DNA from 4 places in the Rouxiella sp. T17 genome. Region 1 is predicted to be linked to each of the others. Evidence: predicted binding sites of a transcription regulator. Region 1 holds the regulator's gene; each other region holds the start of a gene.

What was found. The regulator CRP, encoded in region 1, controls carbon source genes, mostly activating them, when cyclic AMP is high. The targets are predictions, from matches to a motif close to ATGTGANNNNNNTCACAT.
Region 2: the regulator CRP is predicted to act here: its motif matches at 1,960-1,977, upstream of udp (uridine phosphorylase).
Region 3: the regulator CRP is predicted to act here: its motif matches at 2,070-2,087, upstream of deoC (deoxyribose-phosphate aldolase).
Region 4: the regulator CRP is predicted to act here: its motif matches at 1,956-1,973, upstream of ompW (outer membrane protein OmpW).

Annotation. Positions count from the first base shown of each region.
Region 1 is NZ_JAWUEA010000001.1:13,355-16,788, forward strand. It holds gene SC206_RS00065 (YccS/YhfK family putative transporter) at 1-1,427, opposite strand, end outside; gene crp (cAMP-activated global transcriptional regulator CRP) at 1,488-2,120, opposite strand; gene SC206_RS00075 (OsmC family protein) at 2,467-2,877, shown strand; gene SC206_RS00080 (phosphoribulokinase) at 2,967-3,434, opposite strand, start outside.
Region 2 is NZ_JAWUEA010000025.1:19,711-23,144, forward strand. It holds gene SC206_RS06175 (tyrosine-protein phosphatase) at 1-738, opposite strand, end outside; gene udp (uridine phosphorylase) at 967-1,728, opposite strand; gene SC206_RS06185 (dienelactone hydrolase family protein) at 2,252-3,079, shown strand; gene SC206_RS06190 (SDR family NAD(P)-dependent oxidoreductase) at 3,203-3,434, opposite strand, start outside.
Region 3 is NZ_JAWUEA010000038.1:229,517-232,950, forward strand. It holds gene deoA (thymidine phosphorylase) at 1-959, opposite strand, end outside; gene deoC (deoxyribose-phosphate aldolase) at 1,077-1,856, opposite strand; gene SC206_RS17430 (TatD family hydrolase) at 2,309-3,103, opposite strand; gene SC206_RS17435 (patatin-like phospholipase family protein) at 3,100-3,434, opposite strand, start outside.
Region 4 is NZ_JAWUEA010000041.1:68,660-72,093, reverse strand. It holds gene trpA (tryptophan synthase subunit alpha) at 1-490, shown strand, start outside; gene SC206_RS19645 (BON domain-containing protein) at 736-1,050, shown strand; gene ompW (outer membrane protein OmpW) at 1,183-1,818, opposite strand; gene SC206_RS19635 (YkgJ family cysteine cluster protein) at 2,115-2,534, shown strand; gene SC206_RS19630 (glycosyltransferase family 9 protein) at 2,497-3,434, opposite strand, start outside.

The DNA of each region.
Region 1 (3,434 bases):
ATTTGCAGCGTGTAAACCGCCGTGACGGTCAGCCCAATCATTCCGAGGCCATAATTTTTGCGCAGCACGGTATAGGAAATCAGCGAAATCAGCAGCATAAACAGCAGGGTAATATTCTGCGGAATGGCCAGATGAAGCAGGCCCGCCGCCAGAATCAGGCCGATGAGCGTGCCGAGCGCGCGGTGCTGAATGCGCACCCGCGTGGCGTTATAGCCGTTTTGACTGACCAGCAGCGTGGTGAGCAAAATCCAGTAAGGTTTCGGCAAATTAAAGAACATGCCGAGCGTGCTGCCGATCGCCAGAATCACGCCCAATCGCGCGGCGTTGCGCAAGGCGGCAGACTTGAAAGACAGATAACTTTTCAGCGCGGCCCAGAACGGCAGGCGATTTTTATCCTGCATTAAATCGCGGCGATACAGCGGGCGCTGGGTGCGCAGCAGTCGCGCAATGCGGCTGAAATGGTAATAGCAAAACTGGCCAACCGGATTATCGCGATAGCGCGAGGCGATCTTTTCCAGCGCCGCCAGTTCGTTTGCCATTGAAAAACGAGGCGAACGTCGATGATAGAGAATGTCGTCGCCAATCCGTCGCAGCCTCGCGCTAATCACCTGCGCGTTGCGGGCAATCACCGCCTCGGCGTGGCTCTCTTCCACCAGCTTTTGCACCTCTTCGGGCAGGTGCAAACTGACGGTAATGTGCTCCTGCAAATCCAGCGCCACCTGAAAATTGCGCAGCAGCCGTTTACGATGCTGATGATCGTTGTTGGGCAACATGTGCATCTGTTGATACAGCGTGGCAATTAAATCGATCACCTTTTGCTGCCTTTTCAACAGCGGCGGCAGCGCAGTGTCGGGATCGGTGTGCTGAGTCAGCAGGGTATATTTCGCCTCGAAATAATCGGCGAGCTCGTTATACAGCTGACTGAGGGTTTCACGCATCGGCTGCTCTTCCGAAAGTCGGAACCACAGCCAGTTAAACAGTCCGTACCAGGCTGTACCGACCACAAAAAGCAGCGGCGCGTGCCAGATGGGCACCACGCCCGCCATGCTCAGCGTAAAGATTGAGGCCACCAGCGCGCCCGAAAGCAGTCGTGCATGCAGCGGACCGATTTCGCCCGTCACGCCAATCACCAGCGCGAAACTCAGCATGATAAACGGCAGCGGCACGTGCCAGTTCACCAGCATCAGCTGGAGCAAAATACTGCTGACGGCAAACAGCGAGCCGCCAATCACCAGCCGCTTGAAGAAATGTTTGTGGGGCGTATCGAGACCGGAAATATTGCAGCAGGCAGGCACCAGCGCGAACAGCAGACCCATCTTGAGTTGGCCAAACAGCATGGCAAAGGCGATAGGCAGGCATAGCACCAGCGTTTGACGCAGCGCATAGTTGATTTCAGGATGGTAAAAGAGTCGTCGCCAAAGCGTCATTTGAAAGAGATTCAAACAAAAACGGCACGACGACGAATCGCCATGCCGTTTTTAAAACGATTAACGGGTGCCGTAAACGACAATCGTTTTACCGTGCGCCGAGATCAGACTCTGATCTTCGAGCATTTTGAGAATTCGACCTACCGTCTCGCGTGAGCAACCGACGATCTGACCAATTTCCTGACGGGTAATCTTGATCTGCATACCATCGGGATGGGTCATGGCATCGGGCTGTTTAGCCAGATTCAGCAGAGTCTGGGCAATACGACCGGTCACATCGAGGAAAGCAAGGTTACCTACTTTTTCGGACGTGATTTGCAGTCGGCTCGCCATCTGCGCAGAGAGGCGCATCAGAATATCCGGGTTAACCTGGATCAGCTGGCGGAATTTCTTGTAGGAAATTTCGGCCACTTCACAGGCAGTTTTCGCTCTTACCCACGCGCTACGTTCCTGACCTTCTTCGAAGAGTCCCAGCTCGCCGATGAAGTCACCCTGATTCAGGTAGGAAAGTATCATCTCTTTGCCTTCTTCATCTTTGATAAGCACGGCAACCGAGCCTTTCACGATGTAATAAAGCGTTTCGGCCTTTTCACCTTGGTGAATCAGCGTACTTTTAGAAGGGTACTTGTGTATATGACAATGAGACAGGAACCATTCGAGAGTAGGGTCTGTTTGTGGCTTGCCGAGAACCATTAGTTATTATCCTCTTATTATCGCTGCCCAAAATCGCAGGGTTCTGAGTCCCTGTACGGCGATTTTTTACTTCGCGCTCTTTTAGCATATGAACTGACCAGCAATGCTGCAAGCGGCAGGTAGAGTGATTTAAGCGGTAATTTGCCCTTATCACCAAGGTTATCCTGTTAACACCTAAAAAACCTGACCGCAACTTGTTGGAAAGTTTCTTTCGGCTTTGTTTGTAGCACAGGTTTGCAGACGTGTCTTGTGTTGTCTCGCTTCAGCATGATGCGGATCGAGTTACATTGCCAGTTTCAGGGCTAAAGGGTAGTCTGTTTTAAAAATTGTGGCAGGAGAGAAACCAATGCAGGCACGAGTAAAGTGGGTCGAAGGTTTAACATTTCTGGGTGAATCGTCGTCGGGCCACCAGATAATCATGGACGGCAACGCGGGCGATAAATCCCCAAGCCCGATGGAAATGCTGTTGATGTCGGCGGGCGGATGCAGCGCCATCGACGTAGTTTCTATTTTACAGAAAGGCCGTAACGACATCGTAGGCTGCGAGGTCAAGCTGACTTCCGAACGCCGCGAAGAAGCGCCGCGCCTGTTTACGACCATTAATCTGCACTTTATCGTCACCGGAAAAGACCTGACGGACAAGGTTGTCGAGCGCGCGGTTAGCCTGTCGGCGGAGAAATACTGCTCGGTTTCGCTGATGCTGGGCAAAGCGGCAACCATTACGCACAGCTTTGAAGTGATCGATTCAGAAAGTTAATCGAAATTCAGGCGCTTTTCAGCGTTTATTGAATCGACTTTTAGAACGACGCGCCGCCTCAAAACCTTTTGCGGCGGCGTTTTTCAGCATTATTCGATTTTCTTGCCTTCCATCAAACGCTGCACCAGCGGACCCATGATCAGCTCCATCGCCAGCCCCATCTTGCCGCCCGGCACCACCAGCGTGTTGATGTGCGAGATAAACGAACCTTGCAGCATCGCCAGCAAATATGGGAAATCGATCTGATCCAGTCCCTGAAAATGGATCACCACGAAGCTTTCATCCAGCGACGGAATGGCTTTCGCGGCGAAAGGATTCGAAGTATCGATGGTCGGTACGCGCTGGAAGTTGATGTGCGTGCGGGAAAACTGCGGCGTGATGTAGCTGATGTAGTCATCCATTGACCTGACGACGGAATCCATCACCGCCTCGCGGGAGTGACCGCGCTCGCCGGTGTCGCGTACCAGTTTTTGGATCCATTCAAGGTTGACGATAGGCACCACGCCCACCAGCAAATCGACGTGTTTGGCGACGTCGACCTGATTCGTCACCACGCC
Region 2 (3,434 bases), on a different contig from region 1:
CATGCCGTACTCTTTTTCCAGCCAGCTGTCCGTCGTGCCGTAAGCCTCGAGGATGGCCTGCAGCGCGGTATCAATAAACAGCTCCTGCACGGAAAGCACGTAGGCAAACTTCTCCAGCGCCTCGGGTGGCAGGGTGATCGACAGCTTATCGAGCATGTTTTCACGGAAGTTTGCCAGCGTCGTTTCAGTCAGCAGGTAGTCTTCTTTGATGGTGCTCCACTCCGCGCCCAGCGCCAGCAGTACAATAACGGCACCCATACCCGTGCGGTCCTTGCCCACGGCGCAGTGCTGCACCAGCGCGCCCTCTTGTGTCTCGCAAAGCAGGCTAACCAGCTTTTTATAGGCCGCATTGTTAAACGGCAGGCGGCGGTAAAGCTCGAGCATAAAGGCCTGCGGGTCAAAGGCGGCGATAGTTTCTGCGGTCAGCCTTTCAAGATTGGCATTGACCTCGTGACTCATCGGATTGGCCGCCACCTGATGATATTCGCAGCCGGACCACAGAATATCGGGCTTGGCCGCCACTTCATCTGCGTCGCGGTAATCAAGAATAACGTTAAGCGGAAGATTGCTCAGAAACTGCTGATCCTGTTCTGTCAGCGTATCCAGCGCGCCAGAACGAAACAGCAGGCCGCGCTTGATGCGACGGCCATCAGCGACCGTATTGCCGCCAAGATCGCGGAAATTCACACCGCCTTCGAGAGGCATCAGAGAGGGATGAAGTAAAATTTGTGCCGTCATAGTGCCTCGTTGCAATTTGATGATGAACAAGTCAGTGATGAAAATGTCGGTGATGGACAAGCCAGTAAGTAGAAAAGATTGCCCAAAGTTCGTTCCACGACCATAACAGATAGCTTCGCGAAGATAAAAAAACGGGCCGCCCATTGGCGACCCTTATTATGTTCATCTTCAGGTTACATCCGATCTTTATCAGATATTTATCCGATCTTTCTCAGATATCACTCAGGTTTAGATCAGACGACGCGCCGCCTCGACCACGATTTTTACCGCATGGCTTTCCGTCTGTTTCATCGTCTCGGCATTCGGGATCTCTTGTTGAGTACGATTGACGATAACTCCTGCCACCATGCCGGCGCGCAGGCCTTGGCTGGCACACATGGTCAGCAGCGTGGCGGACTCCATTTCGTAGTTCATCACGCCCATCTCCTGCCACTCTTGCATCGATTCTTTAAAACGACGCACCACGCGGCCTGAATAGGTGTCGTAACGTTCCTGACCCGGATAGAAGGTGTCGGAAGAGGCAGTCACGCCGATGTGAATAGTGGCGCCCACGGCTTTTGAAGCCTCCACCAGCGCCGTAGTACAGGCGAAATCGGCCACGGCCGGAAACTCCATCGGCGCAAAATGCAAGCTCGCGCCGTCTAGACGCACGGCTGCCGTGGTGACCAGCACATCGCCGACGTTAATATGCGGCTGAATCGCGCCGGTGGTGCCAATGCGCAGGAAGGTGCGGATGCCGAGCTGCGCCAGCTCTTCGACGGCGATAGAAGTAGAAGGGCCGCCGATGCCGGTTGAACAGACAATAACGGGCTTGCCGTCCAGCTCTGCGCGCCAGGAGGTGAATTCACGATGAGAAGCCAGACGCACCGGGTTTTCCATCAGTCTTGCAATTTTTTCAACGCGCTCAGGATCACCCGGCACAATGGCTAAGGTTGCGCCCTGAAGATCGCTTTTTGTCAGGCCAAGGTGGAAAACGTCAGATTGAGACATAATTTAACTCCATTTTAATTCGGTCATTGTCTTTGATTCGATCAATGTGTTTGGTTCGATCAAGGTCTTTGATTCGGTCAAGGTCTTTGATCCGGTCAATGTCAGTTTGGCCGGATGTGAATCGGCAAAACGTTACAGGCTGTTTATTCCACTACTCTATCGTTCATTGTGAGTTAATTTTGTGAAGGCAATCGCTAAGCAACACTGTGATTATCATCGTTTTCATAAATTATGTGACGCAACTCACAATAAACTGGCACGTTCGTCACTTCCAGACAAAATATTTGCGTTATCAGTCTATCAAAACGGTCAAAATTTCCGCGTGTCAGCATTTTTTACATAAGTCCTGACAGAGTGACAGGCTATGGTGGTTGATGTGGTGACCATTTGGCTTATAGTTTTAAAACCTGAAAGCGTTTTACGCTTTTGAGCAGTTCCAACGTTTTAAAAAATACATTTATGGCTTAAAGAACCTCATCTTTCTTACTGATAAGAAAAGCACTTACCCTGTATGGAGACTGTAATGAAGAAAGATACTTTACTCGAATTAAAACAAGCGCCTGACAGTTTCTCGCCTGCCGTTACGCCTGTCTCTGCCTCCACAATTCATACCGACGCTGAAGGTTTGTATGCGGGCGAGACAACAATTCCGTCGCAGGGTGAACATCTCCCCGCTTATCTGGCTCGCCCTGCCGAATACACGGGCAAGCTGCCTATCGTTTTAGTGGTGCAGGAGATTTTCGGCGTGCATGAGCACATCCGTGACCTGTGCCGTCGTTTGGCGAAAGAGGGTTATCTGGCCATTGCGCCGGAGCTTTATTTCCGTCAGGGCGATCCTTCTGACTACAACGATATCAACGAGTTGTTCGAAAAACTGGTCAGCAAAGTGCCCGACCAACAGGTGCTGGCCGACCTCGACCACACCGCGCATTGGGCCGCGCAGCACGGTGGCGACGCGACCAAATTGGCGATTACCGGTTTCTGCTGGGGCGGCCGTATTACCTGGCTCTACGCGGCGCACAGTCCACAGTTGAAAGCGGGCGCGGCATGGTATGGCAAGCTGGTGGGCAACAAAACGCTGACAACGCCAACTCATCCGGTAGACGAAGCCGTTGATTTAACTGCGCCGGTGTTGGGCCTTTACGGCGGTCAGGACACGAGCATTCCACAGGATTCAATTGAAAGCATGCGTCAGGCGATTCGTGCCGCCAATGCTACCGCCGAAATCGTGGTGTATCCGGAAGCAGGCCACGCCTTTAACGCCGATTATCGCCCAAGTTACAACGCCGAGGCGGCTACCGACGGCTGGCAGCGCATGCTGGCATGGTTTGCCAAATACGGCGTTAAATAAGATTCAGGCTGGCTGATTGATAAACCGCTAAGAATAATAGAAAAAGCCCCGCAGGCTAACCTGACGGGGCTTTTCGTTATTACTATTTATAACCTAATAACCTAATGAGGTCTGATAACTGAATCAGGCCTGACGCGGCTGTCCGTTTGAGGCGCTGAGTCCGCCATCAACAGGCAGGTTTACGCCCGTAACAAAGCGCGCATCGTCGCTTGCCAGGAAGGCAATGACCGAGGCAATTTCTTCTGGCTGCGCCGCACGACCCAGCGGAATACGCTCGGCAAATTTCGCCAGCAGCTCTTTGTTATCCTTGATATCTTCGGCCATGTCGGTGATGGTCAAGCTTGGGCAAACGGCA
Region 3 (3,434 bases), on a different contig from region 1:
CCGAAAATCTCCGCCGCGCGGCCGTTATCCAGCACGGTTTGCAGCTTTTGACGCGCGTCGGCGTCGTTTTCGGCCAGTCCGGCTGACAGCAGCATTTCGACGCACAGCGCCATCGTCACTTCAAGCAGGCGCGGACTGCGATAATCGCCCGTCAGGAATCGCACGGCTTCACGCACTTCCACTGCGTTACCGGCGCTGGAGGCCAGCACCTGATTCATGTCGGTCAGCAGCGCGGTCGTTTTGCATCCGGCCCCGTTAGCCACGTCGACAATTGCCTGCGCCAAATCCTGCGACAGCTCGAAGGTCGGCATAAACGCGCCAGATCCCACTTTGACATCCATCACTAGCGCGTCCAGCCCTTCGGCCAGCTTTTTCGCCAGAATCGAGGCGGTGATCAACGGAATTGAATCGACCGTCGCGGTGATGTCACGGGTGGCGTAAAAACGTTTGTCGGCGGGTGCCAGCGAATTGGTCTGGCCAATAATCGCCACGCCCACGTCTTGAATAATTTTCTTGAAACGATTGTCATCGGGGAAGATATCGAACCCCGGAATACTTTCGAGCTTGTCGAGCGTGCCGCCGGTGTGACCCAAACCGCGACCCGAAATCATCGGAATGTAACCGCCGCAGGCCGCAACCATGGGGCCGAGCATTAACGACGTCACGTCGCCCACGCCGCCGGTTGAATGTTTATCAACAATCGGCCCGTTGAGCGCCAGCTGTTTCCAGCTCAGCACCGTGCCCGAATCGCGCATCGCCATGGTCAGCGCCACGCGTTCTTTCATGTTCATGTCATTGAAAAAGATGGTCATCGCCAGCGCGGCAATTTGCCCTTCCGACACTTTACTGTCGCGCACGCCGTTGATAAAGAACCGAATTTCTTCTTCACTCAGCGCGTGTCCGTCACGCTTCTTACGAATTATTTCCTGAGCCAGAAAGGTTTGTTGTGCAGCAGCCACGTTCTCACTCCAATGGGATACAGAGAGGAAATCACACTATCAGGGATAAAACCGAGGCCGCCGACACAACACTGTGCGGCCACCTCGGAATGCGCATTCAGCCAGTTAATTTAAAATTTAATAACCGCTGCCGGCTTTTTCGCTCTGATGACCCAAAGTGGTCAGCAGGCTCGCCAACAGGCTGGACGCGCCAAAGCGGAAATGGCGGGCGTCGGCCCATTCGCGACCTAAAATGTTGTCGGCCAGCGCCAGATATTGCGCAGCGTCTTCTGCCGTTTTCACCCCGCCGGCAGGTTTAAAGCCAACCGTTTCAGCGACGTTCAGCTCTTTAATTACCGTCAGCATCAGCTCGGCGCTGTGCAGCGTAGCGTTTTCTGCCACTTTACCGGTTGAGGTTTTGATAAAGTCTGCACCCGCGTTGATCGCGATTTCAGAGGCTTTACGAATCAACGCGTCTTGCTTCAACTCACCCGTTTCGATGATAACTTTCAGCAGAATATTGGCCGCGTGACAGGCATCGGCGCACTGTTTTACCAGCTCGGCTCCGACCTGCTCGTTACCGTCGATCAGCGCGCGATAAGGGAAAACTACGTCAACCTCATCGGCACCGTAAGCAATCGCGGCGCGGGTTTCGGCGAGGGCAATGTCGATATCATCGTTGCCGTGCGGGAAGTTAGTGACGGTCGCGATACGAATTTCAGGCGTGCCCTGCTCGCGTAACGCCTTGCGGGCTACCGGAATAAAACGGGGATAGATGCAGATAGCGGCGGTGTTACCGGCCGGGCTTTTCGCCTGCTGACAGAGCGCAATCACCTTTTCGGCGGTGTCGTCTTCGTTCAGGGTAGTTAAATCCATCAGGCCCAGCGCACGCTGCGCCGCTACGGTTAAATCGGTCATAAAACTCTCCACAATTTTCAGTTCTGACACGCCGTCAAAACCGAGCATAAGGTCAGGAATGCAGGCACCCGCGAGCGCCCCGTTTATTCCCGACTCTGGCGAGCAGACGAGAGCAATCGCCCCTCTGTTCAGACTATTTGAACAGCTGGACGTCATCGATGTTGTGCAGTATTTCACACAAAATGAAATTTGATTGCAACGTTACTCAGAATAATGTGATCTAAATCACATTACAGAAGCCTTGCTCAGCGTCAGGCTTAGAATGAAAGTGTATACCCGAATCATGACAATCACTGATTCAGGCAACATCTTTGGGCGTTATCATAGCGCAGAGGTAAATGTGATTTAAATAACATTTACCTTTAATTGCAGACGGCGTAAAAAAATAAATGCTAGAAAAAGCAGGAAGAAAAGGATATTACTCTCGCTGCAAATGTTATTTAAATAACACTTTACTGTTGCTCTAGTTGCGGCAACTTGAAAATGCGCCGCGTATTTTCGCCCAGCGCCCGGGCAATTTCGTGGGGGGATTCGGGTCGCAAGGCACATAGCGCGTCGAAAACCAGCGCCGCGCGTTCGGGTCGATTTGGCTCTCCTTGAAAACCCTGCAACGGCATATCGGGCGCGTCGGTTTCAAGCAGCAGAGAAGAGAGCGGAAGTTGCGCCATTACCTGACGGGTTTTCTGCGCCCTTTCATAGCTGATCGTACCGCCAACGCCAATCGCAAAGCCGAGTTTCACAAACGCCTGCGCCTGTGACAGGCTGCCGGCAAAGCCGTGGACCACGCCGGTCGCGGGCAAATCGACCTTGCGCAGCATCGCGGCCAACTGATCGTGCGTGCGACGCGAGTGCAGGATCATCGGCAGTTCATGCTTTTTCGCCAGCGCAAACTGCGCCTTGAGCAGAAGCTGCTGTTTGTCGAAATCGGGATTTTCCATATAAAGGTCGAGGCCCGTTTCGCCTATCGCCACCAGCTTGCTATCGCGCGCTTCAAGGCGGGCTGCGAGCTGCTCGAGACAGTCATCGGTGTGGCGTTCAATACAAATAGGGTGCAGGCCCAGCGCGGCAAAAATGGGCGCGTGCTGCGCGGCGAGCTTAAGAATAGGTTCAAAGCGCGCCGCCTCAACGGCAGGCACGATAATTTGCCGCACGCCCGCCTCTGCCGCGAGGCGCAGGCTGCTTTCTTCATTGTCGCTAAACGGCGGAAAATCAAAATGGCAGTGGGTATCAATAAATGCGGGCTTCACAACGACTCTCCTTCTCCCTCTATTTTGGCGTTCGAACAGGCGGTTGGCATAGCGGCTTCGTTTATATAGAAGCTTTTTACCTCTTCCGTTTCCGTTACCGGACTGGCGACCACGCGTGAGGCTTCATCCATAAACAGGCTGGCAATCTTGCGCTGCGCGGTGTCGATCGGCGTTTCCGTTAGCGCGATTTCATCGGCAATAACGATCTTTTCGGGCATTAATGGCTGGTTGGCCGCAGCCGCCGCGAGTGGAATTTCATTCGCGGGCACGGTTGCTGGCGTGGTCAATGGCGGCACTACAATGCTCGGACGTCGGACGTTGCGCGGGGTAA
Region 4 (3,434 bases), on a different contig from region 1:
GTTCCACAAAGGCCTCGACAGTTTCTACGCGCGTTGCGCAGAAGTAGGCGTTGATTCGGTGCTGGTGGCCGACGTTCCGCTGGAAGAGTCTGCGCCATTCCGTGCCGCCGCGATGCGTCACAACGTAGCGCCGATTTTCATCTGTCCGCCGAATGCCAGCGACGCCCTGCTGCGTGAAATCGCCTCACATGGCCGAGGTTATACCTACCTGCTGTCGCGTGCTGGCGTTACCGGTACTGAAAAGCGTGCAATCACCCCGTTGAATCACCTGGTGGATAAGCTGCGTGAGTTCCGCGCTGCGCCACCGCTGCAAGGTTTTGGGATCTCCGAGCCTTCTCAGGTGAAAGAGTCACTGGCCGCAGGCGCGGCGGGCGCCATTTCTGGCTCGGCGATTGTGCGGATTATCGAAAACAACCTTGATAACCCTGCCGAAATGCTGGCTCAGCTGTCGCGCTTCGTGACGGATATGAAAGCCGCCACTCGCGCGTAATCAAAACCGGCTCGACGCAAAGCCCCTCTCATCTGTGATAGGGGCTTTATTTTTTCACTATATTGCGCTTTTTTACGCCTCGAAACTGTACATCCTGCCTTTTTAAACCACACTTACTTCGCGCATCGTTTGTTATTCTTAATCAGACACTTGTCTGCACCATGGAATTAACACCAACTTGCCTTATTTTGTTGAATTTTAAGTTTCTTACATTATTGCTAAAACACATGCATGGAGAGTTAATTATGAAGCTTTTAAAGAGTCTTTCAGCTATTTGTATGGCAGCCGTTGTCGTGACTACTCTTGCAGCCTGTGCCCCAACACCGAAAAAAGAAGGCACCGGCGGTTATATTGATGACACCGTCGTCACCACCAAAGTGAAATCTGCCCTGCTGGCCGATGACAATATCAAATCGCGTGAAATCAGCGTCGAAACCTTTAAAGGTCGCGTACAGCTGAGCGGTTTTGTTACCTCTCCAGCTGAAGCAAGTCGCGCTGTATCTGTTACGCGCGGCGTAGCGGGCGTTAAATCTGTAGAGAACGACACGCAGGTTAAATAAATTATTTAACGCATCGTGAATGAAGAAAGGCGTCACTCAGTTGACGCCTTTTTCTATGGCAAATTTCAGGTTTTCAGGTTTTCACGTCCAAGTTTACACGTTTAGTTTTTCACGTCTGAACAGCCAAAACGCTTAGAACTTGTAACCCACGGCGAACATAAACACCCACGGATTAAGCTGGGTGCTGACCGACTGCTGCTGGCCGCCCGCCTTGAAGCGCGCGGTGGTGTCGATATCCATCCACCAAACCGACGCATTCAGCAGCCAATTCTGGTTAATGTTGTAGTCGACGCCGGCCTGCGTGGCCCATCCCCAGGAGTGTTTCATGCTGAGATCGCTAAGCCCGGCGTCAGAGCCGGTTTGATTAAAACGCGCATGATAAAAGGTGGTGTAGTTTACGCCCACGCCGAGGTACGGACGCAGTTTGTCTTCTTTAGTGCGGAAATAGTACTGCGCCATTAAAGACGGCGGCAGCTGGCGCACGGTGGCGATGTCACCCATGCCGTTGAGGCCGATTTTATGGCGAAAAGGCGTGGCGGCCAGCAGCTCGGTGCCGATATTGTCGGTCCACATATAGCCCAGCGTCAGGCCCATCTGCGTATCGTTACTGGCGTTAAAAGAGCCGAGTGAACCCAATACGCTCGGCGAATTGGCCGACGGTCTCACCGTGGCGGTTCCCACGCGCACGATAACATCTCCCGCCTGATTGGCACTGGCGACCGTTGGTAAGGCGGCTGCCGCTAAAAGTGCCCAATGTGCTGCTTTCATATCAATCCCTCGTTGTGATTATTTCGGGTATTTAGCCATACCCTGCAAAGATTATGCCGTAGCGAGTTCAGGTTTTTATATGAAAACAGATGTAATTGCACTTGGTTAAATTGATCTTAACCTGTTAAAAACAAAGGAAATGATCTAGATCAATTTATGGTGATTTTTGTTAATTTTTTTAACAAGCATTGGCCTTGATCAAATAACAAACAGTTGCGGAAAAAATGGCGGATGCGTAGGTTAGCTACTCACGATTGATTTTGGTTTTATGTCTCCGGTTACGGTAGCGTCCAGAAATGAGCGAAAAAGCGTTCCAGATAGGCATCCAAGAAAATCCCTGTATTTCCTGTGGCGCATGCTGCGCCTATTTTCGCGTTTCGTTTTATTGGGCTGAATCAGATGAGGCTGGCGGCGTGGTGCCGCAGGCATTAACCGAACAGGTCACGCCTTTTTTAAGCTGTATGAGTGGGACTAACGCGCGGGCTTCGCGCTGCGTGGCGCTGGAAGGTGAAATAGGCCAAGCCGTTTCCTGCTCTATCTATCTCAATCGCCCCACGCCCTGCCGCGAGTTTGATCAGTCTGGATTAGACGGCATCGCCAACGAAGCCTGCGATCGCGCACGGGCTCGTTATGGCATGCCGCCTTTGGAGACAGTTGATTTAGCAGGATTGTCAGCGTTTAAACCGGGGACAGAACCCGCTCGCGAAGTCCGGTAAATTGGCTGTAAACATCGTCGACGTGTACCAGACCGACATTGTCCGACGGGGCTTTAATAATTGCGCAAGGCACCTGCCACGGTCCCCAGTAATCAGCGTCGCTGTTACCAAACAGTGCCACCACGGGTTTTTGCACGCCCGCCGCAATGTGCAGCGCGCCGCCGTCGCTGGTGATTATCTGGTCACACAGTGACATCGCGGCCATTAGCTCGCGAATATTGCCCGTTGGCAACGGAATGAGGTTGATATCTTTACAGGCGTCGACAATCTGCTGTGCCTTGCTGTCATCGCCCGGATGCTCCGGATTATCTTCCGCGCCCGGCGACCAAAAGAGGATGATCTGACAGGCTTCGCGCGTCGAAAGTCGCTGGGCTAGCTGAATAAATTTTTCAACTTGCCAACGCTGCTGCGGCTTGCGGGCACTGATTTGCAGGCCATACACCGGTTTGCTGCGATCGACATGATACTTTTTGGCCATCTGCGCCACTTCATCTTCAGAGACGTAGAGCTCCAACGGGCCAGGCCGTTGATCGATACCCAGCGGTTTCGACAATCCGTTCAGTTGTTCGACAATATGCTGGCCTTTTTGGCGCGCAATCATGTCGGTAACACACTCGAGCGGCTTATCGCCGATGGCAATAATGCGTTTTGCGCCAGAGAGTTTGGCCCACTGTAATGGACGCTTGTCGGTACTGCCGACAATGGCCACGTCATAACGCGCGAAACGAATGGCGAGAATAGTTTTCAATCGCTGGAAATAAACGCCGAGCAGCGTTTGCCCGCTTTTACGGTGGTGAGACTTGCAATAAAGGTGCACTTTGCCGATGTGGGGATTGCCTTCCAGAACATCTTTATTGTAGGTATTTACCAGCAAGTCCAGCGTGGTATTTTTTTGGCCTG